Regions from separate parts of the Streptomyces sp. NBC_00829 genome, predicted to be linked through region 1. Evidence: riboswitches for the same ligand, from Rfam matches in the RefSeq annotation. Region 1 holds a riboswitch; the other holds the start of a gene.
What was found. A riboswitch is a leader RNA that binds a small molecule or an ion and turns the genes downstream of it on or off. The one in region 1 is predicted to bind glycine.

Region 1 (15,868 bases):
CGCGCTCACCCTGGGTTCCGCCCCTCTTCGATCCACCCGGCACACGAGTGCGGCGGGTCCGGCATGGAACAGCTTAATCGGGAGTCCCGTCACCGACTTGACGACTACACGTGCTCTCGTTGATAGAAGGGCCGCACCCGCTCCAGCATCCAGCCGCCGACCGGGTCCTGTGTGGCGTCCAGCAGAACGAGACTGACCGGCCAGCCCACCTGGACCCGGCTCAGCGCCCGGCCGAGCGCATCCATCGGGGCATTGCGATCGGGGGCCTCCCAGGAGGACACCTGGACGCCGATGAAGAGTGCCGGCGGCTCGCCCTCGACGGAGGCCAGGGCCCTGCGGGCGGTGACGACGACACCGGAGGCCTCGAACTCTCCGGCGGCGGCGGCCAGGAAGTCCACCGGCTCCTCCTGCCAGTCGGGCTCGAAGAGCCGCACCCGGCCGCCGGACGCGGGCCCGTCCAGAGGCGTACGGCCCACCCTGCACAGCTCGGCGACAGCCAGCGGCGGCAGCGGGGCGCCGACGGCGCCGCCGGGGTTGACGGCGATGCCGAGCTGCGGCGGCAGTCCGCGGGCGAACTCACGTGCGGGGGCGACGGTGAAGGGCATATGGCTGCCCACGCAGACCATGAACTGCTGCTCGGAGCTGAAGACCGGGACGTACACGGCTCCCTCGATCTCCATGGTCGGGAGATCGAGGTTCGCACTGTCCGGGCCGCCGCCGTTCGGCAGTGGCACCCAGAGGTGGCTGCGGCCCAGCACCTCGATGAGACGGCCTCCGGCGGCGGGGTTGCCCAGGGACGCGGCGAGCACCTCTTCGAGCTCGTTCGCCGGCCAGCCGCCGTGCGGATGCGGATGCGCCTGCTCCGGAATGTCCATGTCCGTCCTTCTTCCCCGGCTTCGTTCAGTGTCGCGCACCGACCATAGCGCCGGGGCCCGGGGACACGGCCACGGGCCCGACCGGGAGCCGGGGAGACCAGGACGGCCCGAAGGCCGGGCAGGCAAGGAGGTCGGGAACGCGGGAAGCCGGGAAGCCGGGAAGGGCGAGGAGGTCGGGAACGCGGGTCGAGGAGAGGTGCAGGGGGCCTGGGAGGCCGGGGAGGCGGACGGCCGGAAGCCCCGGGGTGTGCCGCGGCCGGGGACCGCTCTAACGCTGTTCGAAGCCGACCCGCCCCAGCGCCCCCGCCGCGTCCCGGTCCAGCAATACCGCCGACGCGCAGCCCGCGGGCAGCCGCCCCGCCTCCGCGTCGCCGAGCAGCCGCCCCACCGCGCGCCGGTGCCGGGCGAAGGCGTAGCCGGAGACTCCCCGGCCTCGCTCGCGCTGGCCCGCCCGGGCCACGTCGGGCGTGACATCGAGAAGGACCAGATGCAGACCGCTGCCGCGTCGGCGGGCCTCGCGCGCCAGCCAGCGCCGCACCCACGCCTGGGTGCCGCAGTCGTGCACGACGACGCTCTCGCCGGAGCGCAGGGCCCGCCGCAGCCCGGCGTAGTGCGCGAGCCGCACGAGCGGGCGGTAGACGGCATACGGCAGCAGCCGCGGCATCCGCGCGTCCCAGCGGTCCCGGGTGTCCTGCGAGTCGATCCCGAGGCCGCCCGCCGCGCGCCTGATCAGGGTCGACTTTCCGCTGCCGGGCAGGCCGGAGACGACCACCACGTCTCCGGCGGCGAAGACCAGGCTGCGCGGGCTGCGCCCGGAGCGGTCCCGCAGATCACGCAGTACGGGGACGGATGCCCCGCGCGCCTTCCTGGCAGGCGTGTCCGGCCGGACGGGCACCCCCGCGGTTGTCGCGTAGGCCTCGGACCGCTGCAACGTCATCACCCCTCCCCCATGTACGGGTCGTCCCACACCCTTGCCCACGAAGTGTAAAGAAACGGTAATGCGGTACAACCGTTTTCGACGGAGGCCGAAGACACCACTTCTCCGCGATGCATGCAATGATGTGCCCGCCAACTGCATACCGGCCGCTTGAATCCACGCGGGAGAGTCCTGGCCACTGTGTGCGCCGGGCGCCGAAGGAGCAAGTCCCTCCCTTGAATCTCTCAGGCCCCGTACCGCGTGTGATGAGGCAGATCTGAAAAGCGAGCCGCCATCGAGTGGCTCCACCCAAGGTGCAAGTCACGACCACCGATACGAGCGGTCGCGACGAACCTCTCAGGTTCCGATGACAGATGGGGAGGATTGTCCTCGCCGGCCATGCCCTGGGAGCCACATCTATGAGCAACGCCCCCCGTCTCACCGCCCTCGATGCCGTGCATCGTTCGCTGGGCGCCACCATGACCGACTTCGCGGGCTGGGACATGCCCCTGCGGTACGGCAGTGAGCGCGACGAACACAACGCCGTCCGCACCAAGGCCGGACTCTTCGACCTCTCCCACATGGGCGAGATCACCGTCACGGGCCCGGAGGCCGTCAAGGCTCTGGACCACGCGCTGGTCGGCAACATCTCGACCGTCGGAGTCGGCCGCGCCCGCTACACGCACATCTGCCGGCAGGACGGCGGGATCGTCGACGACCTGATCGTCTACCGCCTGGGCGAGACCGAGTACATGGTCGTCGCGAACGCCTCCAACGCGCAGGTCGTCCTCGACGCGCTGACCGAGCGCGCCGCCGGCTTCGACACCGAGGTCCGCGACGACCGGGACGCGTACGCCCTCCTCGCCGTGCAGGGCCCCGAATCCCCGGGCATCCTCGCGTCCCTCACCGACGCCGATCTGGACGGGCTGAAGTACTACGCCGGCCTGCCCGGCACCGTCGCGGGCGTGCCCGCGCTGATCGCGCGCACCGGCTACACCGGCGAGGACGGCTTCGAGCTGTTCGTCTCGCCCGAGCACGCCGTTCAGCTGTGGCAGGCGCTGACCAAGGCAGGCGAGAGTGCCGGTCTGGTCCCGGCCGGCCTGTCCTGCCGCGACACCCTGCGCCTGGAAGCCGGCATGCCGCTGTACGGGCATGAGCTGACCACCTCGCTCACCCCGTTCGACGCGGGCCTGGGCCGGGTCGTGAAGTTCGAGAAGGAGGGCGACTTCGTCGGCCGCGCCGCCCTGGAGGCAGCCGCCGAGCGCGCCGCCACCAACCCGCCGCGCAAGCTCGTCGGCCTGATCGCCGAGGGCCGCAGGGTCCCGCGCGCCGGTTTCCCGGTCGTCGCGGGCGGCCAGGTCATCGGCGAGGTCACCTCGGGCGCCCCGTCTCCGACGCTGGGCAGGCCGATCGCGATGGCGTACGTGGACGCCTCGCACGCCGCCCCGGGCAGCGAGGGCGTCGGCGTCGACATCCGCGGTACGCATGAGGCGTACGAGGTCGTCGCGCTGCCGTTCTACAAGCGCCAGAAGTGATCATCAGCACCACCCCTCCCGTTTATCAGCACTCCCCCGCATCCAGGAGAATCAGGTCATGAGCAACCCCCAGCAGCTGCGTTACAGCAAGGAGCACGAGTGGGTGTCGGACGTCGCCGACGGCGTCGCGACGGTCGGCATCACGGAGTTCGCGGCCAACGCGCTCGGTGACGTCGTCTACGCCCAGCTGCCCGAGGTGGGCGACACGGTGACCGCGGGCGAGACCTGCGGCGAGCTGGAGTCGACCAAGTCGGTCAGCGACCTTTACGCCCCGGTCAGCGGTGAGGTGGTCGCGGCCAACCAGGACGTCGTGGACGACCCGTCCCTGGTGAACTCCGCCCCCTTCGAGGGTGGCTGGCTCTTCAAGGTGCGTATCGCGGAGGAGCCGGGCGACCTGCTCTCCGCCCAGGAGTACGCCCAGCTCACCCTCTCCGGCAACTGACCCCAGGGGATCGAAGATGTCTGTTCTGAACACTCCTCTCCATGAGCTCGACCCCGACGTCGCCGCCGCCGTCGACGCCGAGCTCGTACGCCAGCAGTCGACCCTGGAAATGATCGCGTCGGAGAACTTCGCCCCGGTCGCCGTCATGGAGGCCCAGGGCTCGGTCCTGACCAACAAGTACGCCGAGGGCTACCCGGGCCGCCGCTACTACGGCGGCTGCGAGCACGTCGATGTCGTCGAGCAGATCGCCATCGACCGCATCAAGGCACTCTTCGGCGCCGAGCACGCCAATGTGCAGCCGCACTCCGGCGCGCAGGCGAACGCGGCCGCGATGTTCGCGCTGCTGAAGCCGGGCGACACGATCATGGGCCTGAACCTCGCCCACGGCGGTCATCTGACCCACGGCATGAAGATCAACTTCTCCGGCAAGCTGTACAACGTGGTCGCGTACCACGTCGACAGCGAGAGTGGCCAGGTCGACATGGCCGAGGTCGAGCGCCTCGCCAAGGAGTCCCGCCCGAAGCTGATCGTCGCCGGCTGGTCCGCATACCCGCGCCAGCTGGACTTCGCCGCGTTCCGCCGGATCGCGGACGAGGTCGGCGCGTACCTGATGGTCGACATGGCCCACTTCGCGGGTCTGGTCGCCGCCGGGCTGCACCCCAACCCGGTGCCGCACGCCCATGTCGTCACCACCACCACGCACAAGACCCTCGGCGGTCCGCGCGGCGGTGTGATCCTGTCGACGCAGGAGCTGGCCAAGAAGATCAATTCCGCGGTCTTCCCCGGTCAGCAGGGCGGTCCGCTGGAGCACGTCATCGCGGCGAAGGCGGTCTCCTTCAAGGTCGCGGCCACCGAGGACTTCAAGGAGCGCCAGCAGCGCACGCTGGACGGCGCCCGCATCCTCGCCGAGCGTCTCGTCGCGGCCGATGTCGCCGAGCACGGTGTCTCGGTCCTGTCGGGCGGCACGGACGTGCACCTGGTCCTGGTCGACCTGCGCAACTCCCAGCTGGACGGCCAGCAGGCCGAGGACCGGCTCCACGAGGTGGGCATCACGGTCAACCGCAACGCCATCCCGAACGACCCGCGGCCGCCGATGGTCACCTCGGGCCTGCGGATCGGGACCCCGGCGCTGGCCACCCGCGGCTTCCAGGAGGAGGACTTCCGGGAGGTCGCCGACATCATCGCCGAGGCGCTGAAGCCGGCATACGACACCGAGGCGCTGAGCGCCCGGGTGTCCGCGCTGGCCGCGAAGCACCCCCTGTACCCCGGCCTGAAGTAGTTTCGTACGCTTTCGTTCGTACGAACCTTCGGGGCACCGCGCACACTGGAGTGTGGGCGCGGTGCCCCGCCCCGTGTTCCAGCGCTCTCTGCACCACCCCGGCAGACAACGGCGTCTACCAACCTCTCTAGGAGTTCCCCGTGGCCATCTCGGTCTTCGACCTGTTCTCGATCGGCATCGGCCCGTCCAGCTCCCATACGGTCGGCCCGATGCGCGCGGCGCGTATGTTCGCGCGGCGCCTCAAGAACGAGGGCCACCTCGCCCGCACGACGGCGATACGCGCGGAACTCTTCGGCTCCCTGGGTGCGACGGGCCACGGCCACGGCACCCCCAAGGCCGTCCTGCTCGGTCTGGAGGGCAACTCGCCCCGCACCGTCGACGTCGAGACCGCGGACGCGCAGGTCGAGCGCATCCGCACCGGCCGGCGGATCAATCTGCTCGGCATGCGGGAGATCGACTTCGACTTCGACAAGGACCTGGTCCTGCACCGCCGCAAGTCGCTGCCGTACCACGCCAACGGCATGACGATCTTCGCGTACGACGCCGAGGGGGGCCTCGTCCTGGAGAAGACGTACTACTCCGTGGGCGGCGGTTTCGTGGTCGACGAGGAAGCGGTCGGCGAGGACCGGATCAAGCTCGACGACACCGTGCTCAAGTACCCCTTCCGCACCGGCGACGAACTGCTGCGGCTGGCCGACGAGACGGGTCTGTCCATCTCCGCCCTGATGCTGGAGAACGAGACGGCCTGGCGCTCCGAGGAGGAGATCCGCGAGGGCCTGCTGGAGATCTGGCGGGTCATGCAGGCCTGTGTCTCGCGCGGCATGTCCCGCGAGGGCATCCTGCCCGGCGGCCTCAAGGTCCGCCGGCGCGCGGCCAACTCCGCCCGCCAGCTGCGCGCGGAGGGCGACCCGCTGGCACACGCGATGGAGTGGATCACCCTCTACGCGATGGCCGTGAACGAGGAGAACGCCGCGGGCGGCCGGGTCGTCACCGCGCCCACCAACGGCGCCGCGGGCATCATCCCGGCCGTGCTGCACTACTACATGAACTTCGTGCCCGGCGCCGACGAGGAGGGCGTGGTCCGCTTCCTGCTCTCCGCGGGCGCGATCGGCATGCTCTTCAAGGAGAACGCCTCGATCTCGGGTGCCGAGGTCGGCTGCCAGGGCGAGGTCGGCTCCGCCTGCTCGATGGCGGCGGGCGCGCTCGCCGAGGTGCTGGGCGGCACGCCCGAACAGGTCGAGAACGCCGCCGAGATCGGCATGGAGCACAACCTCGGCCTGACCTGCGACCCGGTCGGCGGCCTGGTCCAGATCCCGTGCATCGAGCGCAACGGCATGGCCGCGGTGAAGGCCGTGACGGCGGCCCGGATGGCGATGCGCGGCGACGGCAGCCACAAGGTCTCCCTCGACAAGGTCATCAAGACGATGAAGGAGACGGGCGCGGACATGTCCGTGAAGTACAAGGAGACCGCCCGCGGCGGCCTCGCGGTGAACATCATCGAGTGCTGAGCAGCGGCCCGCCCCCGGGCCGACGCACGCGACCAAGCCCTCGGAGAGTCAAGAGAGTTGACGGAACTTCACTCGCACGAGGGAGTTTTGGGAGCTCCGAACGTTTTTTCTCCCCCCGTTCCCCGAACCCCCGCACTAATCTCACAGCCTGTTCACCCAGGCCCTCGGTGGCCGGACCGGCTCGCCGCACCAAGGAGAAAGCCATGACCGAGGGGCTGACGTCCACGTCCTCCGACTTACGCGCGCCGCTCCCCGGACCGTACGGGCGGGTCTACCGCCGCCGGGACCGGACCGTCGTCGAGCTGCGCGGCGAGATCGACATCGCCGCGGTCACTCTCATCGGGGCGTACGTGGACGTGGTGACGGCCATCCGCGATCACGAGGTGGTGGCCGATCTGACGCATGTGGCGTTCTTCGACTGCTCCGGCCTCACCCTGCTGTGCCGGGCCCAGCGGCGCACCGCCGAGAACGGCGGGCGGCTGTGGGTCGTGTGCGACCGGCCCGCGATCCTGCGCGTGTTCCGGGCGGGCGGAATGCGCGACGCGTTCCGTATGCTGCCGACGCTGGAGGCGGCTCTCACAGCCGGGGCCTGAGCCGGGACGGAAACGCGGACGCGAGGCCGCGGCGGTGAGCAGTGCGGGGCGGGCCCCCGGCCAGGCCGGGAGCCTCCCCCAGGGTCAACCGGCCTGGGGGCGCCCGCAGGAGCGTCAGGCCTTGTTCAGCGAGGCCCAGAACTCCTCGAAGGTCAGCCGACCGTCGCCGTCCGTGTCCTTCGCCTTGATCACTGCCTCGGCGACCGCTTCGGTGACATGGAAGTCGCCCAGCTGCGCCATCACGCTCTTGTACTCCGTCGCCGTGATCTGGCCGTCGCCGTCAAGGTCGTACCGATCGAACGCCTTGCGCGCCTCTTCGATGTCCGCCACTGCTTCCGCCCCTTTTCCTGGTGCAGTCCTTCTTGGTGCCGTACCTGGTGGTGCACCACTGACGGAGGTCAGATTAACTTCCTTCTCGGTCCCTCAGGGCAGCGGCCGCCCGGTGGGGGCGCACACACAGGAGACGGGCACGATGAGTCGAGGCACGTGCGGACATCCTGGCCGCCGACCCCGCCCTTGTGTCCAGGTCAGCGGAAGACTCCGGTGTGGCCCAGTGAGTACCGTCCCGGCTGCGGGTAGACCGCGAGGCCGTGTGGGCCGCTGCCCACCGGGATACGGGCCAGTTGCCTCCCGGTCGCGGTGTCGATCGCGTACACCTCGGAGTTGTACCGCCCGGACAGCCACAGGACCTTGCCGTCCGCCGAGACACCGCCCATGTCCGGGCTGCCGCCACCTGGCAGCCGCCACTTGTCGGTGAGCTTCTTCTGCGCGAAGTCGAAGAGGGAGATGGTCCCCTCGCCGCGGTTCGAGATGTACATGACCTTGGAGTCACGGCTGACGTAGAGGCCGTGGCAGCCCTTGCCGGTGGGCATCAGCGTGGGTGTGGTGAACTTCTCGCCGTCGAGCACCCACACGCCGTGGGCCATCATGTCGGCGATGTAGAAGGTCTTTCCGTCCGGCGAGAGTTTCACGTCCTGCGGCATCGCACCGTTGAACGGCAGCCTCTGCTGGCCGACGACCTCCATCTTCTCCGTGTCGACCTTGAGCAACTCGCCGGAGAACTCGCAGGAGACCACGAAGTACCGGCCGTCCGCGGAGAAGTCCGCATGGTTGACGCCGTAGCAGCGGACCGGGGTCGTCTTGATGCGGTTCATGGTGTGCGGGTCGCGGAAGACGAGCTGCCGGTCGAGGGAGGCCATCACGATCGCGTATCTGCCGTTGGGAGTGAAGTAGAGGTTGTACGGGTCGTGGACCTTGATCGGCTTGCCGACGGCGCCGGTGGCCGGGTCGATGGGGGTGAGCGTGTGACCGCGGTTGTTGTTGACCCACAGCGTCTTCATGTCCCAGGACGGGACCACGTGCTGCGGCTGGCCGCCGACCGGAATCGTCTCGATGACCTTGTACGTCGCGGGGTCGATGACCGAGACCGTGTTGGAGTTGGTGTTGGGGACGTACACCCGGGAGGGGAAGCCCCGGACCACCGGCGAGAGCTGGTTGGGGCGGTCCGCGGAGTAGATGTCGTGCGGGTCCAGCACCGGCGGCATGCCGGGCAGCCCGGCCGGGGCGGCCTTCTTGGGCTTGGCGGGCGGCAGCGCGGCCTGGGTGCCGAGCGCCTCGGTCTTGCCGGCGGGCGAGGTGCAGCCCGCGAGGACGGCGAGGAGGGCGCCGGCGAGCAGCGCGGTGGCCCGCTGGGCGCGGGGAGTCGTCGGACGCATCAGATCAGCAGCTCCGTGGTGGTCACCGCGCGCAGGCCGCGGCGTTCGAGGTCGTCGAGGAGTCCCGGCAGTGCGGCGACCGTGTCCGCGTAGCCGAGGTGCAGGCTCACCACCGATCCGCGCTGGATCTTCCCGGTGACGTTGCGGATGACGGCCGCGGCTCCGGGCGAGGTGAAATCGAGGGAGTCGACGTCGTACGAGAGGACGTGCGGGTAGCCCGCGCGGGCCGCGAGCCGGGTGATGAGCCCGGTCGCGTCCTTGGCGCGGGAGGGACGGAACCAGGTGCCGATGGAGCCGGTGAGCCGGCGCAGCCGCTCGGCGCAGCCGGTGATCTCGGCGTAGGCCTCGGTCTCGGACATCGCGGAGATGCCGAGGTGCCGCTGGGTGTGGTTGCCGAGGTCGTGGCCGCCGTCGAGGATCCGGCGGGCGAGGCCGGGGTACTGGTCGAGCCAGCTGCCCACGGCGAGCACGGTGATGTGCGCGCCGGCCCGTTCGGCCTCGGCGAGCACGGCCTTGGTGACGGCCGGGTCCCCCTGGCCGTGGAAGGTGAGAGCCACCTTGTCGCGGTCCCGCGGGCCGTGGGTGATCTGGGCGGGCCGGCCGGGGAAGCGACGGGGGGCCGGGGCGGGGGTGGCCCTCGGGGCCAAATGGTGGCTGCGGGACGGCAGGGCGGGGGCGGCGGGGGGCGCCGGAGCGGGACCGCCGTCGGAGCAGCTCGTGGCGAGGGCGCCCGCGGCGGCGGCTCCCGCTCCTGCGCGCAGGGCGCTGCGGCGGTCGATCGAGGTCACGGGAAAGCACAGTAGGGGTGAATTGGGAGAAAAATAACGATTGACCCAATTCATAACACCTACACGTCGCGGCCACGCCGACCGTCCCACCTGCCCAGGAAGCAATGAATCACTCGCGAGAGCCAATGTTCATTCATAATTTTCCAGGCGGGTGGCTCACCTCACCTACGATTCACTTTAGAGATGCGGCTAATAGCCGACTATTTCCCAGTAAGAACTTTTGGCAATGCCGCATCCCGTCTGCCATAGTCGTTGGCACGACCCCCCTTGACCCGGGTTCAGGTCGTCGTAAGCCGCCGTGGATACACCCCCCCGATCCATGGCGCTCCACGGAAGCCCCCGCTCAGGGGGCTTTCGTGTTTCCCGGCCACGCCGTCCCGGTTGCGCTCAGCGCTCGGAGACCCGCATCTCGAACCAGGTGGTCTTGCCGCGCGGCAGCAGATCCACACCCCACCGGTCGGAGAGCTTGTCGACGAGAAAGAGGCCCCGGCCACTGGTGTCCATTTCCTGGACCGGCATCAGACAGGGCAGGCCGCGCGAGGGGTCACGGACCTCGATCCTGATCCAGCCGCGCCGACGCAGCATGCGCAGCCCGAAAACCCGGGCTCCGGTGTGGCGTACGGCGTTTCCGACGAGCTCGGAGACCAGCAGGACGGCATGCTCGGCGGTCTGCGAGGAGAGCGCCCACTGGCGCAGCACCACGGACTGGGTCAGCCGACGCGCGGTGGCCGCGGACTCCGGGCGCGAGGGGAGCCGGACTTCTTCGTCCGTGGGGTTGCCGAACAATTCGAGCGCCTTGAGCGCCTGTTCGTCCTCGATCGCGGGCATCCACCGCACTGCCGTAGCGCTGCCGCGCTGCCGGGATTGCTCCACACCTTCGAGGCCCGCCATGCACCCATCATGGCCGTAATGAGCGGCTTCCGGGGCCGTTCCAACGGAATAGGACCCCCGGAATCGGCCGCTCCGGGGGGCATGGTTGGCATATGACTCTGGCCGCATGCTGACCCTGATACTCACTCTGAGCTGCGCTGACACTGTGCGCACGTATGATCGCCAAGCGCAACGCGCTGATATCGCTTAAGGCTGCCTTAAGGTTCAGCTAAGCCACACACAGGGTTGACGCGGGATGCGGAACTGCCCAACCGGCCAGAATTCAGAGGAACTTGGCCTTACCCGGCCCCTCCTCCACAAAGCTGCGCATCCCGCGCTCGCGGTCCTCCGTGGCGAACAGACCCGCGAACCAGTTCCGTTCGACCGTGAGACCCGTGTCGATGTCCGTCTCCAGTCCGGTGTCGATGGACTCCTTCGCGGCGCGCAGCGCCAGCGCCGGTCCCTGCGCGAGCCTGGCGGCCCAGGCACGCGCCTGCTCGTACACCTCGGCGGCCGGCACGACGCGGTCCACCAGTCCGAGGGTGAGCGCCTCGTCCGCCTTCACCATCCGGCCGGTGAAGATCAGGTCCTTGGCCTTGGACGGGCCGATCAGACGCGCCAGCCGCTGGGTGCCCCCCGCGCCCGGGATCAGGCCGAGCAGAATCTCCGGCTGGCCGAGCTTCACGTTGTCCGCCGCGATCCTGAAGTCGGCGCAGAGCGCCAGCTCGCAGCCGCCGCCGAGCGCATAGCCGGTCACGGCGGCGACCACGGGCTTGGGAATACGGGCGACGGCGGTGAAGGCGTCCTGGAGGCCACGGGAACGGGCGACCATGTCCGGGTGGGTCATGGTCTGCATCTCCTTGATGTCCGCGCCGGCCGCGAACACCTTCTCGCCGCCGTAGAGGATCACGGCCCGCACGTCGTCGCGGCGGGTCGCCTCGGCGGCCAGCTCGCGCAGCCGGTCCTGGACGGCGATGTCCAGCGCGTTCATCGGGGGGCGGTCGAGAAGGATCGTGCCGACACCTTCGGAGACTTCGAGGGAAACAGTCATGAGGGCAGGTTAGTCGGCGTTAACGCAAAGCGGCCCGGTGCTGTCGGTCACAGCACCGGGCCTCCTGACAGGAGCACTTACTTGATCCACTCCGCCCAGGAGAGGTTCCAGCCGTTCAGGCCGTTCTCCGGGGAGATCTGCTTGTCCCTGGAGTTCTTCACGATCACGACGTCGCCGATGATCGAGCTGTCGAAGAACCAGGCGGCAGGGGTGCCGCTGTCGCCGGCGCCACGGGAGTCACGCAGACCCACACAGCCGTGGCTGACGTTCGCCGATCCGAAGGTGCCCGACGAGGCCCAGTAGTTGCCGTGCACGAAGGTGCCGGACTCGGACAGGCGCATCGCGTGCGGCACGTCCTTGATGTCGTACTCACCGCCGAAGCCGACGGTGGCACCGTTCATCCGGGTCACCTCGTACTTCTCGCTGATCACCATCTGGCCGTTGTACGTCGTGGTCGACGGCGCGCCCGCGGTGATCGGCATGTCCTTGATCTGCTTGCCGTCGCGCACGACCTTCATCCGGTGCGAGGTGGCGTCCACAGTGGAGACCTGGCTGCGGCCGATGGTGAACTTCACCGTCCTGGTCTGCTTGCCGTAGACCCCGGGGCGTCCCTCGACGCCGTCAAGGTTGAGCTTCACGGTCACCTTGGTGCCCGCGGCCCAGTACTTCTCCGGGCGGAAGTCGAGGCGGTCGTTGCCGAACCAGTGGCCCTCGACGGGCACGGCCGGCTCCGCGGTCACCTTGATGGCCCTCTCGACGGCCGCCGGGTCGGTGATACCGCGGGTGAAGTTGATGGAGACCGGCATCCCGACGCCGACCGTCGATCCGTCCTCGGGGGTGTACTGCCCGATGAAGGTGTTCTTCGGGACGAGCGTGGTGAAGGTGGTGTCCTTCGCCGACTCACGGCCGTCCCCGTCCTTGGCGACGGCGTGCACCTTGTACTTGGTGGATCCGGCCAGGTGCTGGAGCGGCTGCCAACTGGCGCTGTCCGCGGCGAGCTTCCCCTCGACCGGGACGCCCTTGTCGTCCTGGACCGTCACCGTGGTGAGCTTGCCCTTGGCCGCGCTGACCTTGAGCGCGCCGCTGGTGGCGACCGCGGAGGCACCGTCCTTGGGCGCTATGGTCACCACCGCCTGGGAGGCCGCGTTCTCGACCTTCCCCCCGTCCTTCTTGCCTTTGTCGCCACTGCCCTTGTCGGAGTCCCCGCCTCCACAGGCCGTGACCAGCAGCAGCAACGCGCCCAGCATCAGAGCCAGAAGACCGGCGCCCCCACGCCCGTGTCCCCGTGCGGCCCGGCCCGACGCCCCCGGTATCGGCTGCCCGTTCAAAATGGTCTCTCCCCTCGCACGGCCTGGCCCCGCCACGGCCCGCACCCCCGCGCGCCTCACGCACGCACGGCGATAGATAATCACACCGCAGGTAGTTGAATGTCCCCGCGAATGTCACCGTTCAGTCCCAACTGTCCGGCGAGCTCATCTGAAAGGGTGGGATGCGGGTGGGGCCTGGCCAGGCCGGTCGAGCAGGGTCAGTGGAGGGCGGAACCGGCCTTCCACACGTCCCAGTCGAGGTTCCAGCCGCCGAGACCGTTGGCGGGGTCGACCGTCTTGTCCTTCGAGTTCACCACCTCGACCACATCGCCGATCATCGACCGGTCGAAGAACCAGCCGGCCGGAGCGTCCGGGCTGCCGCCCTTCTCGTCGCGCAGGCCGACACAGCCGTGGGAGACGTTCGCGGAGCCGAACGTCTCCGGCGCGGCCCAGTAGTTGCCGTGCAGGAAGGTGCCGGAGTCGGTCAGCCGCAGCGCGTGCGGGACGTCCTTGATGTCGTACTCACCCTTGCCGTCGCGCTTCTTGAAGCCGACCGTCGCCCCGTTCATCCGGGTCACGTCGTACATCTCCGTGACGACCATCTTTCCGTTGTACGTGGTCGACTTGGGCGCGCCGGCCGTGATCGGGAGGTTGGCCAGGACCCCGCCGTCGCGGCGGACCTCCATCGTGTGCGCGGTCGCGTCGACCAAGGAGACCTGCGAGCGGCCGACGGTGAAGCCGACCGTCTTCTGCTGGATGCCGTAGGCGCCGGGCGCCGCCTGGACGTCGCGCAGCCGCAGATCGATGGTGACCCGGGTGCCCGGCTTCCAGTACTCGCGAGGACGGAAGTCCAGGCGTTCGTTGCCGAACCAGTGTCCGGCGATCTCCACGGGCGGCTCGGAGGTGATGCGGATGGCGCGCTCGACGGCCGCGCGGTTCTCGATCGCCCGGTTGAAGTCGAAGGAAACGATCATGCCGGTGCCGACGGTGGACCGGTTCTCCGGTTTGAAGTAGCCGATGAAGCGGCGTCCGGGGACTTCGGTGGTGAACGTGGTGTGGCGGGCCGAGCGGCGGCCGTGGCCGTCCAGCGCGACGACATCGACGCTGTACTTGGCCGCGAGGTCGAGGCGGGTCCCCTTGCCGGGGTTCCAGCGCAAACCGTCCTCCGAGATCGCGCCGTGCACCTCGGTCGGCCCGTCGTCCTCGATCTGCGTCACCCTGACGCGCTCCAGCCGCCCGCTGGGCAGCCGCACTTCGAGGGGGCCGTCCGATCCCACCCCCTTCGCGCCGTCCTCGGGAGTGACCCGGATGGTCTCCCCGGGCGACCGCGGCTTGCTGCCGATGTCGAGCCCTTCGCCGGTGCAGCCGGTCAGCCCGGCCATCAGTCCTGCCCATGCCAGGGCTACCGCCATGCCCTGACCTGCCCGCTTCAGTACGTGTCTCACGTACGCCCAACGAGAGCGCCCCTCCGGGGGAAACGTCGCTGCGGGGCCATGTTGGGACATCAGCCGTGCGGGCAGAACAGGTGGGAGGACCACGCGTGGGGTGGCACGGCCGGGACGCCGTGACGATCCGGCCGACAGCGGTGGCCCGACGAGCCGCGGGAGGCCGACAGGTGTCGAGCGCAGCCGAGCAGGAGACAGCGCGGGAGGGGAAGCGGGGCGATGCGCCCGGCCCGGTCAGGGCGGCCGAGGTCAACGGCCGCCACCGGGAGCCGGGTGCGCGCAGGCCTTTGGTGTGGCCGGGGGCACCGACACCGCTCGGGGCCCGCTTCCGGGTCGGTCCCGACAAGGTCTCCGGAACCAACTTCGCGCTCTGGGCGGGCGGGGCGGAGGCGGTCGAGCTGTGCCTCTTCGACGAGGCCGGTTCACAGACACGGCTGCCGCTGACGGAGCTGACCCATGAGATCTGGCACGGCTTCGTGCCCGGGATCGGGCCGGGGCAGCGGTACGGCTACCGGGTGCACGGGCGCTGGGACCCCTGGACCGGCGCCCGCTGGAATCCGGCGAAGCTGCTGCTCGATCCGTACGCCCGCGCGGTGGACGCGGGCCGGGGCAACGACTACGGCGCACTGCCGCCGGAGGTGTACGGCCATGTGCGTGACTGGCCGCAGCAGCATGTCGCCGACACCGTCCGGGATGACCGGGACTCGGCTCCGTACGTCCCCAAGGGGGTCGTCGTCCATGACGACGACGACTGGGCCGACGACCGCAGGCCCAAGACCCCGTGGGCCGACTCGGTCATCTACGAGCTGCATGTGCGGGGCTTCACCAAGCTCCACCCGGAGATCCCCGAGGAGTTGCGGGGCACCTACGCGGGCCTGGCGCACCCGGCGGCCATCGGCCATCTGCAACGGCTCGGGGTCACCGCCGTCGAACTGCTCCCGGTGCACCAGTACGCGCACGAGGACCATCTGCTCAAGCGGGGGCTGCGCAACTACTGGGGCTACAACTCCATCGGCTACTTCGCACCGCATGCCGCGTACTCGGCGAGCGGGACGCGCGGCGAGCAGGTGGGCGAGTTCAAACGGATGGTGCGGGCCCTGCACGCGGCAGGGATCGAAGTCATCCTCGACGTGGTCTACAACCACACGGCCGAGGCGGGCGAGCTGGGCCCGACGCTGTCGCTGCGCGGGATCGACAACCGGGGTTACTACCGGCTCCACCCGGACGCGCGGGCCTACACGGACTACACGGGCTGCGGCAACACCCTGCACGTGGTGCAGCCCCATGTACTGCGGCTGATCACCGATTCGCTGCGCTACTGGGTGACCGAGATGGGCGTCGACGGCTTCCGCTTCGACCTGGCCGCCGCGCTGGCCCGCTCGATGCACGACGTCGACATGCTCTCCCCCTTTCTCGCCGTGATCGCCCAGGACCCGGTGCTGCGGCGGGTGAAGCTGATCGCCGAGCCGTGGGACGTGGGCAACGGCGGGTACCAGGTGGGGTCGTTCCCCCCGCTGTGGACGGAGTGGAACGACCGCTACCGC
Region 2 (15,868 bases), 4.6 Mb from region 1:
CAGCGGAAGGCTCTCAAGACGCAGGGCGGCGATCAGGGGGAACTGGTCGCACTGCTCTCCGGCGCCACCGAGGTGGAGGGGCCGGGCGTGAAGCTCGTCGTCGACGATGCGAAGAACACCGATCAGGGTGGCGGGGGGCCGAGGGAGAGCAGCGGCTTCAACGACACGGGCCGGGTGCGCGACCGCGACATGCAGCGGATCGTCAACGGGCTGTGGGAGTCGGGCGCCGAGGCCGTAGCCATCAACGGACAGCGGCTGACCGCCCTGTCGGCGATCAGGGCGGCCGGCGACGCCATACTGGTCGACAACAAGCCGCTGGTGCCGCCGTACACGGTTCTCGCGGTGGGGGACGGGAAAAAGCTGAGCACCGCGTTCCAGGACAGTGCCGACGGGCAATATCTCCACGCTTTGCAGGAGAACTTCGGCATCCGTTCCAGCATCTCCGCCGAGGAGAAGGTGCGCCTGCCGGCGGCGCCGAGCTTGATCGTACGAACAGCAGAGCCGAAGACCGCCGACGCCGGGAAGGGCAACGGGCAGGACACGGCTGACACAGGGAAGGGCACATCGTGATCGCCGTACTGGGCCTCGTCGTCGGAGTCGTGGTCGGACTGTTGGTCCGACCCGAAGTGCCGGCGGTGGTCGAGCCCTATCTGCCGATCGCCGTCGTCGCGGCTCTCGACGCGGTCTTCGGTGGCCTGCGGGCCATGCTCGACGGAATCTTCGTCGACAAGGTCTTCGTGGTCTCCTTCCTGTCGAACGTGGTGGTCGCCGCGCTGATCGTGTTCCTGGGCGACAAATTGGGCGTCGGCGCCCAGCTGTCCACGGGTGTGGTGGTCGTCCTCGGCATCCGGATCTTCTCCAACGCGGCCGCGATCCGTCGGCACGTCTTCCGGGCGTGAGGCGAATGAACAACGAAGACAAGCCCCAGGGTGAGGAGCCGGAAGCCGTGACGCCGGCGGCGGACGACAGCAAGCCCGAGGGCGAACAGAAGCCCGCGCGCGAGGAGACGGCGGCCCGTCCCGGGGCGGAGCACGACGGTCCCCGCCAGCCCGGCCCTGCGCGGTCCGGACCCTCGCAGCCTGGTGGACCCCGTCCTCCTGGCCGTGAGGAGCCCGCGTCCGGTCAGCCCGAATCGGGTCGGCCCGAATCGGGTCAGCCCGAGCCAGGTCGGCCCGAGCCAGGTCGGCCCGAGCCAGGTCAGTCCGAATTCGGTCGGGTTCCGCCCGAGAAGCAGCAGACCGGTCGGCAGCGGCTCGTCGCCGTACTGTGGCCGCTGAGGTTCAGCCGCGCCCAACTCATCGTCGCCCTGCTGCTGTTCGTCCTCGGTCTGGGGCTCGCCATCCAGGTCCGTTCGAACAGTGACAGCAGCGCGCTGCGCGGTGCCCGTCAGGAGGACCTGGTCCGGATCCTCGACGAGCTGGACAACCGCACACAGCGACTTGAGGACGAGAAGCAGCGTCTGGAGGACCAGCGCGCCGAGCTGGAGAACAGCTCGGACCTGGCTGAGGAAGCGCGGAAGCAGACCCTGCAGAAGGAGCAGCAGCTGGGCATCCTCGCGGGCACGGTCGCCGCGCAGGGCCCGGGTATCACGCTCACCATCGACGACCCGTCGGGCACGGTGGAGTCGGACATGCTGCTCGACGCCATCCAGGAGCTGCGCGCCGCGGGGGCCGAGGCGATCCAGGTCAACGATGTGCGGGTGGTCGCCGACACGTACTTCACCGGCACCGGCTCCGACATCAAGGTCGACGGCAAGCCTGTCTCCGCGCCGTACACCTTCAAGGTCATCGGCAAGCCGCAGGATCTGGAGCCCGCCCTGAACATCCCGGGCGGTGTGGTGCAGACGCTTGAGAAGGAGCAGGCCACGGCGACGGTGGCGCGCTCGCAGAGGATCGTCGTGGACGCCTTGCGACCCGCGAAGCTGCCTGACTACGCTCGGTCGTCGGCGCAGTGAGGCGGGGGCGCATGAGGCCTGTTGGACCAGGGCATGAGGTTGCGGGGGGTCGGCACAGAACAAGCGTGCCGCGTGGTGGAAACTGTCTGGTGGTCACGGACGTTGTGAGAATGTCCGGGTCGGCAGGTGTGATCATTGAGGGTTCGTCCTGCCCCACGGGCGGGTCTATTTCGGTCAAGGGGAATCGCCCGTGAAGTTGTTTGGGAAGTTGTTCGGCAAGAGCGCACGCGAGGACGGCGGGAACGCCAGGCATCGCGTGCCGCGCCATGGCCAGAGTGAGGAGCAGGGCGGCGAGCGTCCGCTCTTCCGGGACGAGGTCGCTGGTCCGGGCGGTGACAATTCGGGTGATGGGGGCGCGTCGTCGGTTGACCCTGCCGGTTCCGGCCGCATAGGTTTCGGGGAACCATCAACCTCAAGTACGGGTGGAGGGTTTGCCCCGGACCCGTATGCGACCAATCCCCACGCGGGTCAGCCGCGGCAGGAGGATCCGTCCATGTCGGCCTTGGTTTGTACGAGGTGCGGGCACCGCAATGCCGAGGCCAGCCGCTTCTGCTCCAACTGTGGCGCGCCGCTTCGGGGCGGGGCTCCCGCCGAGCGCGCGTCGGAGACGACCTCGACGATCTCCATCTCCGGCATCGAGGCGTATGACGCGGAGGTGACGGGGCAGACGCAGCTTCCGTCGCTCTCTCCCGAGGCCCAGGCCGCTGTCGACGCGCTGCCCCTCGGCTCCGCCCTGCTGGTGGTGCGCCGCGGTCCGAACTCCGGGAGCCGCTTCCTGCTGGACGGCGAGCTGACCACGGCCGGCCGTCACCCGCAGAGCGACATCTTCCTCGACGACGTGACCGTCTCGCGGCGTCATGTGGAGTTCCGCAGGGGGCCCGACGGCGGCTTCACCGTCTCGGACGTCGGCAGCCTGAATGGCACGTACGTCAACCGCGAGCGGATCGACTCCGTCGTCCTGGCCAATGGCGACGAGGTTCAGATCGGCAAGTACCGGCTGGTCTTCTACGCGAGCCAGCGGGGCGTGTAACCCTCCCCCAGACTCCGTCCGGGGGGACCCCCAGGAAGGCACATGCTGCGAACACCGACTGGCGGTGCCGGCCACGGCACCGCCACCGCGGGCGAGAGGCTGATGAGCATCGGGACGGTGCTCAGCCAGCTGAGGGACGAATTTCCCGAAGTGACCATCTCCAAGATCCGTTTTCTGGAGGCCGAAGGGCTGGTCGAGCCGAGGCGTACGCCGTCGGGGTACCGCAAGTTCAGCCCCGGGGACGTGGAGCGGCTGGCTCAGGTGCTGCGGATGCAGAGGGACCACTATCTTCCGCTGAAGGTCATCCGGGAGCATCTCGACGCCCAGGCGCGCGGGGAACAGGCGCAGCTGCCCGCGCAGGGCGTGCAGCGGGAGCTGTGCCAGTGGACGACGGGCGACTTCGACGCGGAGCGGCCCACGGCGGCCCGGGTGGGGCGCCCGGAGCTGCTGGCGGCCGCCGAGGTGAGTGAGGCGGAGCTCGACGAGTGGGAGTCGTACGGCCTGCTGGCGCGAGACGGAAACGGCGGCTACGACGCCGAATCGGTGACTGTCGCCAGACTCGTCGCGGATCTGGGGAAATTCGGACTCGAGCCCCGTCATCTGCGGGCGATGAAGGCGGCGGCCGACCGGGAGGCCGGGCTGGTCGAGCAGGTGGTGGCACCCTTGCGGCGGCACCGTAATCCGCAGACCAGGGCGCATGCCGAGGCGACCACGAAAGAGCTCGCCGCCCTGTCCGTGCGGCTGCATGCGGCCCTGGTGCAGACCGCGCTCGGGGTCCGGCTCCACTGATCTTGGGGGAGCCCGACTACCCAAACCGGTCGGGCACGTCCTAGGGTTGCTGTGTGAACGAGCTCGACGTTGTGGGTGTCCGGGTCGAAATGCCCTCGAACCAACCGATCGTGCTCCTACGTGAAGTGGGAGGCGACCGGTACCTCCCCATCTGGATCGGTCCCGGGGAAGCCACCGCCATCGCCTTTGCCCAGCAGGGCATGGCTCCGGCGAGGCCGCTGACGCACGACCTCTTCAAGGACGTGCTGGAGGCGGTCGGCCAGGAGCTGACCGAGGTGCGCATCACTGACCTGCGCGAAGGGGTTTTCTACGCGGAGCTGGTCTTTGCCAGCGGCGTCGAGGTGAGTGCGAGACCGTCCGACGCCATAGCGCTGGCCCTGCGGACCGGCACACCGATCTTCGGCAGTGACGGGGTCCTCGATGACGCGGGAATCGCCATCCCGGACGAGCAGGAGGACGAGGTGGAGAAGTTCCGCGAGTTCCTCGATCAGATCTCGCCCGAGGATTTCGGCACCAACAGTCAGTGACGACGCCAACAGTCTGTGACCGTCCGACGGGCGGCGTCGGCGCATTCGGCAACCCTTTCCCCGAATGGGGGCACGGGAAACCACTCTCAGGGTGATTATCACTCGGCGTGCCGAGTGTGGCGATCGTTGACGCACCCCGGGTGACTGCCTACCGTCGAGATGGCAGGTCAAGGACGGAGGTCGGCGTGAGAAGCAGCGGCGACGGTACGGCTGGGGGTGCCCCCGGAAGCAGTCTCGGGGAGAGCGGGCCGTATCCGCTTCACGGAGACGTAGCCGACCCCTCGAAGGAAGCGATCGGCTACCGCGGGCCCACAGCCTGCGCGGCGGCTGGGATCACCTACCGACAGCTCGACTACTGGGCCCGCACAGGTCTGGTGGAGCCCAGCGTGCGGCCGGCGTACGGATCGGGCACACAGCGGCTCTACAGCTTCCGTGACGTGGTCGTTCTCAAGATCGTCAAGCGGTTCCTCGACACCGGCGTGGCCCTGCAGAACATCCGCACGGCCGTGCAGCATCTGCGGGCCCGTGGCTTCACCGACCTCGAACGCATGACGCTGATGAGCGACGGCGCGACCGTCTACGAGTGCTCCTCGCCCGACGAGGTCGTCGATCTGCTCCAGGGCGGCCAGGGAATCTTCGGGATCGCCGTCGGCGTGGTCTGGCGGGATGTCGAGGCGGCGCTGTCGCAGCTTCACGGCGAGCGCGTCGACACCGGCGAGACGCTGATCGGCAACAATCCGGCGGACGAACTGGCCAGACGAAGGCGCGACAGGGCCGTTTGAGCGCTGAGCGCGTCCTGTTCGCCGGGCCCGTGGATCGGTGCCCAGCCGGTTCGGCGCCATTGTCAGTGGTGTAGGGCAGCATCGGAGATGTGAGATCCGCGCCGACGATTCTGCATCTGGACATGGATGCCTTCTTCGCCGCCGCCGAGCAGGCGGCGAAGCCGAGTCTGCGCGGAAAGCCGGTGGTCGTCGGCGGGCTCGGCCCGCGCGGTGTCGTCGCGACCGCCTCGTACGAAGCTCGGCAGTTCGGCGTCCACTCCGCCATGCCGATGGCGCAGGCCAGACGGCTCGCACCGAACGCCGCCTATGTCGTGCCGCGCTTCTTGCTCTATCGCACGGTCAGCGAGCAGGTGATGGAGCTCCTGGGGACGCTCTCTCCATTGGTCGAGCCACTGAGCCTGGACGAAGCGTTCGTGGATCTGGAAGCCGGTGGAGTAGCCGACGACTCCGCCTCCGCGCGGGCGGCCGGGGAGCGGCTGCGCGCCGACATCCGCGCTGTCACGGGACTCACGGGTTCCGTTGGGCTCGCCGGATCCAAGATGCTCGCGAAAATCGCCTCCGAACAGGCGAAACCCGATGGTCTTGTGCTCATAGAGCCCGGCACGGAGCGGGAGCTGCTCGGGCCGATGCCGGTGCGCACGCTGCCCGGGGTCGGCCCGGCGACCGGTGAGCATCTGCGCCGCGCGGGCATGACGACGGTGGCCGAGCTGGCGGAGGCGGGCGAGGACGAGCTTGTCCGGCTGCTGGGCAAGGCGCACGGGACCTCGCTGTTCCGGATGGCGATGGGGTACGACAACCGGCCGGTCGTTGCCGAACGGGACACGAAATCGGTGTCGGTCGAGGACACCTTCGATGTGGATCTGCACGACCGGGTGCGGGTGCGGATCGAGGTGGAGCGGCTGTCCGACCGGTGTGTGCAGCGGCTGCGCGCCGCCGGACACTCCGGACGGACCATCGTGCTCAAGGTGCGGCGGTACGACTTCTCGACTCTGACACGCTCGGAGACGCTGCGGGGACCGACCGACGATCCCGCGGTGGTGCGGGAGGCCGCGGGGCGGCTCCTGGAGGCCGTGGACACCACGGGCGGGGTGCGGCTGCTGGGGGTGGGTGTCACCGGACTGGCGGACTACACCCAGGAGGATCTCTTCGCTCAGGCCGCCGCCGATGAGCAGGCAGGGTCCGTCCTGGGCCGGGCGGACGGGCCGGAGGCGCCACATGCCTCTGAGGGAGCGGGGACGGACAGCGCCGAATCCGTGGCCCCCGCCGAGCGGCACTGGGCGGCGGGGACGGACGTACGGCACGCGGAGTACGGACCGGGGTGGGTGCAGGGCAGCGGCGTCGGGCGGGTGACCGTGCGGTTCGAAGAGCCGGGTTCGCCGCCGGGGCGCGTGCGCACCTTCCGGGTGGACGATCCGGATCTTGAGCCCTCGGAACCGCTGTCGCTGGTGCCGCGGCTCACCGATGAGCAGGAACGGGTCCGCAAGGCCGACCCTGGCGGGTCGACCGCCGCGGGTCGGTCCTCGGGCCCGGGTCAGTCCTCCTGGCCGGAGACGTGGCCGAAGGACGTGTCTCCCGACGGCGCCGGGGTCTCGGGCGGCACGGAGAGATCGAGGCCGTAGTGGTGGTAGAGCTGGAGTTCCTGCTCGGGCGAGAGATGACGGCCGACACCGAAGTCCGGGGCGTCCTTGATCAGCGAGCGTTCGTAAGGGACGTGCAGGGTGTCGTTGACGACCTTGCTGGGCTCCAGCGGGACAAACGCATCCCTGCTGAACAGCCCGGTGCGCACGGCGGCCCACTCGGGCGCACCCGTGGCATCGTCGAGATATACCTCGTCCACAGTCCCGATCTTGGTGCCGTTGCGGTCGAACGCCTTGCGGCCGATCAGGCTGCGCGGATCGATGTCGGTCTGCACGGTCCCTCCAATTGGTCGCAACTGCTAGGTAAATACTACAAAAGTGCACATTGGGGGTGTCGGCCACTTGAGCGATCACGCCGGCAGGCACCCGAGCGTGCGGTGACCGACGGCCGGGCGATCACTTGAGCGATTAGCGAGGGGCCACGCTGGTACTCTGGCAAACGGCTGCTGACCCCGTGCGGGAGAGTCCACCGGTGACCAACCGGCTGGCGCCGAAGGAGCAAATCCTCCCCGGAATCTCTCAGGCCCCTGTACCGCACGGACGAGGTCACTCTGGAAAGCAGGGCGGGTGTCGGACGGCATCCGCTCTCACCGACGGTGAAAGCCGGCGTGCCGCTGTGGCGTGCCGGTGAAGCTCTCAGGTTGAGATGACAGAGGGGGAGGCCGTCCGGGCATCCGCGCCGCGGTGCCCCTCGCCGGTCGTGTCGGACCAGGAGGCCTCCTAAATGACCGCCAACCGCATTCCGCTCTCCCAGCTGGAGCAGGGCATCCCCTTCGAGCAGCGCCACATCGGGCCCGACGCCGAGGCCCAGGCCAAGATGCTGGCGCAGGTGGGGTACGGCTCGCTCGACGAGCTGACCGCCGCCGCGGTCCCCGATGTGATCAAGAGCGCGGAGGCCCTGAACCTTCCGGGCGCCCGCACGGAGGCCGAGGTACTCGCCGAGCTGCGCACCCTGGCCGACCGCAACCAGGTGCTCGCGCCGATGATCGGTCTCGGCTACTACGGCACCTTCACGCCCCCGGTCATCCTGCGCAATGTCATGGAGAACCCGGCCTGGTACACCGCGTACACGCCCTACCAGCCCGAGATCTCCCAGGGCCGCCTGGAGGCGCTGCTCAACTTCCAGACGATGGTCGCCGACCTGACCGGTCTGCCCACCTCGGGCGCTTCGCTGCTCGACGAGAGCACGGCCGCGGCCGAGGCCATGTCGCTCGCCCGCCGGGTCGGCAAGGTCAAGGAAGGCGTTTTCCTGGTCGACGCGGACGTCCTGCCGCAGACCCTCGCGGTGATCGGGACCCGCGCCGAGCCGACCGGTGTCCAGATCGTCACTGCCGACCTGAGCAAGGGCATCCCCGCCGAGATCGCCGAGCGCGGTGTCTTCGGCGTGCTGCTCCAGTACCCCGGCGCCTCCGGCGCCGTCCGTGACATCAAGCCGGTCATCGAGCAGGCGCACGGGCTGGGCGCGATCGTCACCGTCGCCGCCGATCTGCTGGCGCTGACGCTGCTCACCTCGCCCGGCGAGCTGGGCGCGGACATCGCGGTCGGCACCACGCAGCGCTTCGGCGTCCCCATGGGCTTCGGCGGCCCGCACGCCGGCTATATGGCCGTCCGCGACAAGTTCGCGCGCAGCCTGCCCGGCCGCCTGGTCGGGGTCTCCGTGGACGCCGACGGAAACAAGGCGTACCGGCTTGCGCTGCAGACCCGTGAGCAGCACATCCGCCGTGAGAAGGCCACCAGCAACATCTGCACCGCCCAGGTGCTGCTCGCCGTGATGGCGGGAATGTACGCGGTGTACCACGGCCCCGAGGGTCTGCGGTCGATCGCGCAGCGCACCCACCGCTACGCAGGCATCCTCGCCGAGGGCCTGCGGGCCGGTGGCGTGGAGGTCGTGCACGGCTCGTACTTCGACACGCTGACCGCGCGGGTGCCGGGCAAGGCCGCCGAGATCGTCGCCGCGGCCCGCGAGGGCGGGGTCAACCTCCACCTCGTCGACGCCGACACCGTCTTTGTCTCCTGCGACGAGACCACCGCCCGCGCGCAGCTGGCCGCCGTGTGGGCCGCCTTCGGCGTCGAGGCCGACATCGAGGCCCTGGACGCAGTGACCACGGAGGCCCTGCCCGCGGCCCTGCTGCGGACCGACGACTACCTCACGCACCCCGTGTTCCACCAGCACCGCTCCGAGACGGCGATGCTGCGCTACCTGCGCAAGCTGGCCGACCGGGACTACGCGCTGGACCGCGGCATGATCCCGCTCGGCTCCTGCACGATGAAGCTGAACGCGACCACCGAGATGGAGCCGGTCACCTGGCCGGAGTTCGGCCAGATCCACCCCTTCGCCCCGGTCGAGCAGGCCGGCGGCTACCTCACGCTCATCCGTGAGCTGGAGGAGCGTCTCGCCGAGGTCACCGGTTACGACGCGGTGTCCATCCAGCCGAACGCCGGCTCCCAGGGCGAGCTCGCGGGCCTCCTGGCCGTACGCGCCTACCACCGCGCCAACGGCGACACCCAGCGCACCGTCTGTCTCATCCCCTCCTCCGCGCACGGCACCAACGCGGCCAGCGCCGTCATGGCCGGCATGAAGGTCGTCGTGGTCAAGACCGCCGACGACGGCGAGGTGGACATCGAGGACCTGCGGGCCAAGATCGAGCAGTACCGCGACGAGCTCTCGGTCCTGATGATCACCTATCCGTCGACCCACGGTGTGTTCGAGGAGCACGTCGCCGACATCTGCGCCCAGGTCCACGAGGCCGGCGGCCAGGTGTACGTCGACGGTGCCAACCTCAACGCGCTGGTGGGGCTCGCCAAGCCGGGCAAGTTCGGCGGCGACGTCTCGCACCTCAACCTGCACAAGACCTTCTGCATCCCGCACGGCGGCGGTGGCCCCGGCGTCGGTCCGGTGGGCGTCCGGGCGCACCTCGCCCCGTACCTCCCCAACCATCCCCTCCAGCCCACCGCGGGCCCGGAGACCGGTGTGGGGCCGATCTCGGCCGCGCCATGGGGCTCGGCGGGCATCCTGCCGATCTCCTGGGCGTATGTCCGCCTCATGGGCGGCGAGGGCCTCAAGCGCGCGACGCAGGTCGCCGTGCTCGCGGCGAACTACATCGCCAAGCGCCTGGAGCCGCACTACCCGGTGCTCTACACCGGCCCGGCGGGCCTGGTCGCCCACGAGTGCATCGTCGATCTGCGACCGCTGTCGAAGTCGACGGGCGTCAGCGTCGACGACATCGCCAAGCGTCTGATCGACTACGGCTTCCACGCGCCGACCATGTCGTTCCCGGTGGCCGGCACGCTGATGATCGAACCCACGGAGAGCGAGGACCTCAAGGAGATCGACCGCTTCTGCGACACCATGATCGCGATCCGCGGAGAGATCGAGAAGGTCGCGTCGGGCGAGTGGCCCGAGCAGGACAACCCGCTGAGCAACGCCCCGCACACCGCGGCGGCGCTGGGCGGTGAGTGGGAGCACGCCTACAGCCGCGAGGAGGCCGTCTTCCCGGCCGGGGTGAGCGCCGCCGACAAGTACTGGCCGCCGGTGCGCCGGATCGACGGTGCGTTCGGTGACCGCAATCTCGTCTGCTCCTGCCCGCCGATGGACGAGTACGACCACTGACGGGCGGCGGTCGAACGGCCGCGGACCTGTGTCGGGGCCGGTGCGGAGATTTCGTCTCCGGGCCGGCCCCTCGTCGTACGTCGTACGGATAAGCCCCTAGGCGGCCGTCATCACCTCGCGCGGCCGGTGCGGCGCGATGATCTGCCCGTCGGGCAGCAGCTCGCCGGTGTCCTCGAAGAGCAGGACGCCGTTGCACAGCAGGCTCCAGCCCTGCTCCGGGTGGTGCGCCATGAGGCGCGCCGCCTCCCGGTCGGCTGAGTCGGACGTCGGGCAGGCTGGCTGGTGCTGGCACATGGGTGGGTTCTTTCGCTGCGTCGGTGAGACTGTCCTGCGGCTCGATGAGGTGTTCATGGCCGCCCCCCGTATCTGTCGGTTCCGGTCCCCAGTGTTGCCCCACGGGCGTCAATCCGCAGGGATTTCGCGGCAGCTCTTCTTACTGGTTAATGACGCATCACCCAGGCGGACGGTTCAGTTCAACTCCACCGTCCCTTCGGGTGGTTCGTGGGGGCCGGTATGGGCTAGTCCGCTTGGGACGGAAGTGCGCCCCGCGACGGAGTGGTCACGGGGCGCGAGGGGTGCTCGGGCAGGGCGATTACCAGTGCGGCCGTCAGGCCGTGCCGGTCATGCGGGGGAGCCGAGCAGGGGAGCCGGCGTGAGCCGCAGGGTCATCACCGGCAGAAGATCGGCGACCCGGTGGGGGCGGTGCGCCGCGATGCCCGGCGGGGCCGGTGCCAGGGGCACCAGGACATCCGTCGGGCGGGGAGTGCCGGTCCCGGCGTCGGCGTCCGTGTCGCCGTGCAGCCAGAGGGTGAGCATGTACAGCTCGGGGACGGAGAGCAGCCGCGGCTGGAAGGGGGTCCTCATCGACTCGGCCTGGCGCAGCGCACGTTCGGTGGAGCTCAGATAGGGGCCTTCGAAGAAATGGGAGAAGGTCCAGCCGTCCGGGGTGAGCATCGTCTCCGCGGCGGCCACGGCGCGTTCGCCGCTGCGGATCAGAAAGCGCCAGCCCGTGAGGCGGGTGTAGGGAGCGCTTCCGCTCGGGACGATCTGATCCAGTACATGGACGGGAAGCGGCAGTTCGGGGCTCAGAGGTCCCTGGACGGACCTGAGAGCCGGTGTGGGGGCCTCGCGGACGGCTGTAGGGGAGCCGAGTGCCGCGAGGACGCAGCGGAGGGCAGGCGCGGGAGCCGGGGGGACATGCAGCGGCATGATGGGTCGCCTCTCACTTCGGAGACACGTTGATGCAAGGGCAGGTGCGGACGGCACTGTCAGCGTGCGGGGCCAGAGGCGGGCTGGAAAGGCCACCGGGCGCCAACTCTCTGCCTCGTTCGCGGAGTTTATACGACACGTGTTCTCACAGTGTTTCCGCTAGCGGGCGCAGGCATTTCAGGCAAGGCTGAATCGCGTCTTTCCGCCGAGATGATACGTGCCGATTTATCGTGAAGGCGAGGCTCCGGCCTGGGTTTATGTCTCCGACGCGGTAGGCTGAAACGCGCCGGTGTTTTCCACCAGGCATCGGGCATTGGTAACTGCGTACTGCAACATGCCGAATGAATGTGCCGCTCGGCTGTTTCGTCCACCCTACCGGCAGTCGACCGGCCCCGGGGCGTTATAGATCAGCGAGTCTGGGCATTATCGTCCGTGACACGAGCGCCCGGTGCTCCGTGGTGCCCACTCGAGGAGGGACGCTTCGATGGGGGAGAAGGTCGTGGCAGGCGGGTTGCACCTGTCCGATCGGCAGAGATACCGGAGGAAGTTGCAGCAGTGCCTCGCGGGACTGGGGAGGCTGCTGGCCGAGAAGAGGTTCGACCGGCCCAAGAATCTGATGGGACTGGAGATCGAGCTGAATCTCGCAGGCGCCGACGGGCTTCCACGGATGATGAATGCCGAAGTTCTCGAACGGATCGCCAGCCATGATTTCCAGACCGAACTCGGAATGTTCAACCTGGAAGTAAATATTGTTCCCCACCGATTGAGCGGGCGGGTTCTGGACCAGCTGTCCGAGGAGTTGCGGACCGGACTCGGATATGCGCACAGGAAAGCCGAAGAACTCGGCGCCGGGATCGTGATGATCGGAATTCTTCCGACGCTCGCCCAGCACGACCTGGTCTCCGCCAATCTCTCGGCCGGCGACCGGTACACCCTGCTCAACGACCAGATCGTCGCGGCACGCGGCGAGGACTTCGCGCTCGACATCGACGGGGTGGAGAGCCTGACGTGCACGTCGGCGTCGATCGCCCCCGAAGCCGCCTGCACCTCGGTGCAGTTGCATCTCCAGGTGACTCCCGCCCGGTTCGCGGACGTGTGGAACGCGGCTCAGGCCGTGGCCGCCGTGCAGGTGGCCGTCGGCGCGAACTCCCCCTTCCTGTTCGGCAGGGAGCTGTGGCGGGAGTCGCGGCCCCCGCTGTTCCAGCAGGCCACCGACACCCGCCCGCCCGAGCTCCAGGCCCAGGGAGTCCGGCCGCGTACCTGGTTCGGAGAGCGGTGGGTCACCTCGGCGTACGACCTCTTCGAGGAGAATCTGCGCTACTTCCCCGCCCTGCTGCCCATCTGTGACGAGGAGGAGGACCCGCTGAGGGTGCTCGACGACGGCGGAGTGCCGAAGCTCCACGAGCTCGTCCTGCACAACGGCACGGTCTACCGCTGGAACCGCCCTGTCTACGGAGTCGTCGACGGCGTTCCCCATCTGCGCGTCGAGAACCGAGTGCTGCCCGCGGGCCCCACGGTCACCGACGTGATCGCCAATGCGGCCTTCTACTACGGGCTGGTCCGCGCGCTCGCCGAAGAGGCCAGGCCGGTGTGGAGCAGGCTGCCCTTCACCGCGGCGGCGGAGAACTTCGACACCGCATGCCGCCACGGCATCGACGCCGAGCTCCAGTGGCCCCGCCCCGGACGGGGCGGCGGCATCACCCGGGTGCCGGTCGTGAAGCTCGTGCGGGACGAACTGCTGCCGCTCGCCGCGGCGGGACTCGATGCGTGGAACGTCGAGCCGGCCGACCGCGACTTCTATCTCGGCGTCATCGAGGAGCGGTGCAAGCGAAGGGTCAACGGTGCCTCCTGGCAGGCCGACACGTACCACCGCGCGCTGGAGGCCGGTCTGGAGCGGGATGCGGCGCTCGCGGCGACGACCCGCCGCTACTGCGAGCTGATGCACCGGGGTGAGCCCGTGCACACCTGGCCCGTCGGCTTCCCCGCGCCTCGGCCCTGAGCCGCGGCCGGTCCCTGCCGCCCCACCGCCATGAACGCATTGAGGACCACACCCCGGATCTCGGCGGGCCGCTGACCTGGACACCGGCTTCCCACCCCTCCCCGATCTCGTCGAGCCCGTCTCCTGTGGCCGGCCCGGGGCCGGACCTGCCTCCGTCCGCCGGCCCGTCGTCGGGCATGCTGTGACATCCCATGCGGTGGTGCCCTCCTTGAACGACCGGGCGAGGAGAAGGGGCGGACGTCAGCCGGCTGACGTCCGCCCCAACGGCCTGTCGCACGCGATCTTCGTACCTGTATTCGAGACCCTGGCGGGGCGAGGATGGGCATGGCGGTCGGATGACGTAACTGGAGGCAGGCGTGCAGGCGGAGGCGGGACGCGTGGCTGATTCTCTTCCTCAAGAGGTCATGTCGCGCAAGATCTTGCGGTCGGAGACGCTGCTCGTACTTGCGCTCTCACTCGGTGCGAGCGGACTGTCGGCGCTGATCAGCTTTGTCGGATCGCTAACGAAACCGGGTGGTCTGAAGGAGCAGGCGGCGACGCTGAACGGGTCGTACGCCCCCGGACGGCCGTGGCTCGATCTCGCCTGGCAGCTCTTCGGAATCACGACCGCGCTGGTGCCCGTCCTGCTCGTCGCGCATCTGCTGACGCGTGAAGGGGTCGGGGTGCGGGCGATCGGATTCGACCGCACCAGGCCCTGGAGCGACCTGGGGCGGGGGGCGCTCGTCGCCGCGTGCATCGGCAGCGCCGGGCTCGGGTTCTATCTGGTGACACGCGCCCTGGGGTTCAACCTCACCGTGGTGCCGGAGGCGCTGCCCGCCGTGTGGTGGAAGTACCCCGTACTGATCCTCTCGGCGATCCAGAACTCCGTGGTGGAGGAAGTGATCGTCGTCGGATACCTGCTGCGCAGGCTGGGGCAGCTGGGCTGGTCACCGATGGCCGCCCTGGTGGCGAGCTCGGTGCTGCGCGGCTCGTACCACCTCTACCAGGGCATCGGCGGCTTTGTCGGCAACATGGTGATGGGCGTGGTGTTCGTGCTGCTCTACCGGCGCTGGGGACGAGTCGGTCCACTCGTGGCCGCGCATGCGCTGCTCGACATCGTGGCGTTCGTCGGTTACGGACTGCTGGCCGGCAAGGTGGGGTGGCTGCCCACGCTGTGAGGGGCGGGAGGAAGGGGCGTACGACAGCTGCCGTACGCCCCTTCGGCGTGCACGGGGGCTGATCAGGGAGCGGACAGCAACTCGCCGTCGATGACGGTGACTGCCCGGCCCCTGAGAAGGGTGCGCTCGCCGTGCAGCGAGGTGCGGACCACTCCGCTGCGCACAGAGGCCTGCAGTCCGGTCAGCTCGGTGCGCCCGAGCCGCCCCGACCAGAACGGGGCGAGAGCGGTGTGGGCACTGCCGGTCACCGGGTCCTCGTCGATGCCGACGTTGGGGAAGAAGCAGCGGGAGACGAAGTCGTAGCCGCCGGAGGGATCCTCGGCGGCGGCCGTGGCGATGATGCCCCGCTCCGAGTGCGCGGCCAGGGCGCCGATGTCCGGCGCCAGCGAGCGGACGGTCTTCTCGTCGGCGAGTTCGACGAGCAGATCGCCGATGTGCCGGCCGGTGTCGTGCGCCGAGCGCACCTTCGCCCCGAGCGCCTCGTCGAGGCCTTCGGGAACCTCGACCGGCACCAGCGGGGCGGTGGGGAAGTCGAGGGTGATCGCGCCGCTCTCGTCGGCTGTGGCGGTGAGGATGCCGCAGCGCGCAGCGAAGCGGACCGTGCCGGTCGCGGCACCGGTGGTGTGCAGCACATGGGCGGTGGCGAGGGTGGCGTGGCCGCACATGTCGACCTCGGTCGCCGGGGTGAACCAGCGCAGCGCCCAGTCGGCGTCGCCGCCTGCGGGGAGCGGGTGGGCGAAGGCGGTCTCCGCGTGGTTCACCTCCTTGGCCACGTTCTGGAGCCAGGGATCGCCGGGGAAGCCGCCGGAGTCCAGCAGCAGGACTCCGGCGGGGTTGCCGCTGAAGGGACGGTCGGTGAACGCGTCGACGATTCGAATCCGCATGCCGTGACCGTAGAGGCTCGAGGAAGTCGCAGGCCAAGGCCAATTCGGGGTTGCTGGACCGGTGGAGTGTTGTCATCCGACACATTCCGATATATCGTTGACCCATCGCGACAGATCAACGATGGAAGGAGCGTAGCGATGCGTTCACATGGACAGGGACATGAGCACGGTCATGGGCATGGGCACTGCGGGCCCGGCCATCAGGGTCGGGGCGACTTCGAAGGGCGCCGCTCGGCATTCGGTTCGTTCGGACCGCCGTTCGGGGGGCCTTTCGGAGGCGGGCGCGGCCG

Region 2: another riboswitch for glycine. It lies ahead of gcvP (aminomethyl-transferring glycine dehydrogenase); the one in region 1 lies ahead of gcvT (glycine cleavage system aminomethyltransferase GcvT).

The regions. Positions count from the first base shown of each region.
Region 1 covers NZ_CP108867.1:2,339,507-2,355,374, forward strand. The annotation lists gene OG293_RS09605 (enhanced serine sensitivity protein SseB C-terminal domain-containing protein) at 1-9, opposite strand, end outside; gene OG293_RS09610 (enhanced serine sensitivity protein SseB) at 105-875, opposite strand; gene OG293_RS09615 (AAA family ATPase) at 1,144-1,812, opposite strand; glycine riboswitch at 1,964-2,061, shown strand; gene gcvT (glycine cleavage system aminomethyltransferase GcvT) at 2,211-3,326, shown strand; gene gcvH (glycine cleavage system protein GcvH) at 3,385-3,768, shown strand; gene glyA (serine hydroxymethyltransferase) at 3,785-5,047, shown strand; gene OG293_RS09635 (L-serine ammonia-lyase) at 5,188-6,555, shown strand; gene OG293_RS09640 (STAS domain-containing protein) at 6,759-7,148, shown strand; gene OG293_RS09645 (EF-hand domain-containing protein) at 7,263-7,478, opposite strand; gene OG293_RS09650 (YncE family protein) at 7,676-8,863, opposite strand; gene OG293_RS09655 (polysaccharide deacetylase family protein) at 8,863-9,651, opposite strand; gene OG293_RS09660 (ATP-binding protein) at 10,039-10,542, opposite strand; gene OG293_RS09665 (enoyl-CoA hydratase/isomerase family protein) at 10,805-11,572, opposite strand; gene OG293_RS09670 (Ig-like domain-containing protein) at 11,650-12,900, opposite strand; gene OG293_RS09675 (Ig-like domain-containing protein) at 13,098-14,324, opposite strand; gene glgX (glycogen debranching protein GlgX) at 14,495-15,868, shown strand, end outside.
Region 2 covers NZ_CP108867.1:6,926,640-6,942,507, forward strand. The annotation lists gene OG293_RS30985 (DUF881 domain-containing protein) at 1-570, shown strand, start outside; gene OG293_RS30990 (small basic family protein) at 567-899, shown strand; gene OG293_RS30995 (DUF881 domain-containing protein) at 905-1,954, shown strand; gene OG293_RS31000 (FHA domain-containing protein) at 2,103-2,984, shown strand; gene OG293_RS31005 (MerR family transcriptional regulator) at 3,027-3,773, shown strand; gene OG293_RS31010 (bifunctional nuclease family protein) at 3,827-4,300, shown strand; gene OG293_RS31015 (MerR family transcriptional regulator) at 4,486-5,082, shown strand; gene OG293_RS31020 (DNA polymerase IV) at 5,172-6,701, shown strand; gene OG293_RS31025 (PRC-barrel domain-containing protein) at 6,614-7,006, opposite strand; glycine riboswitch at 7,167-7,264, shown strand; gene gcvP (aminomethyl-transferring glycine dehydrogenase) at 7,444-10,329, shown strand; gene OG293_RS31035 (DUF5999 family protein) at 10,426-10,623, opposite strand; gene OG293_RS31040 (hypothetical protein) at 10,951-11,538, opposite strand; gene OG293_RS31045 (glutamate-cysteine ligase family protein) at 12,023-13,537, shown strand; gene OG293_RS31050 (CPBP family intramembrane glutamic endopeptidase) at 13,894-14,694, shown strand; gene OG293_RS31055 (PhzF family phenazine biosynthesis protein) at 14,757-15,578, opposite strand; gene OG293_RS31060 (PadR family transcriptional regulator) at 15,717-15,868, shown strand, end outside.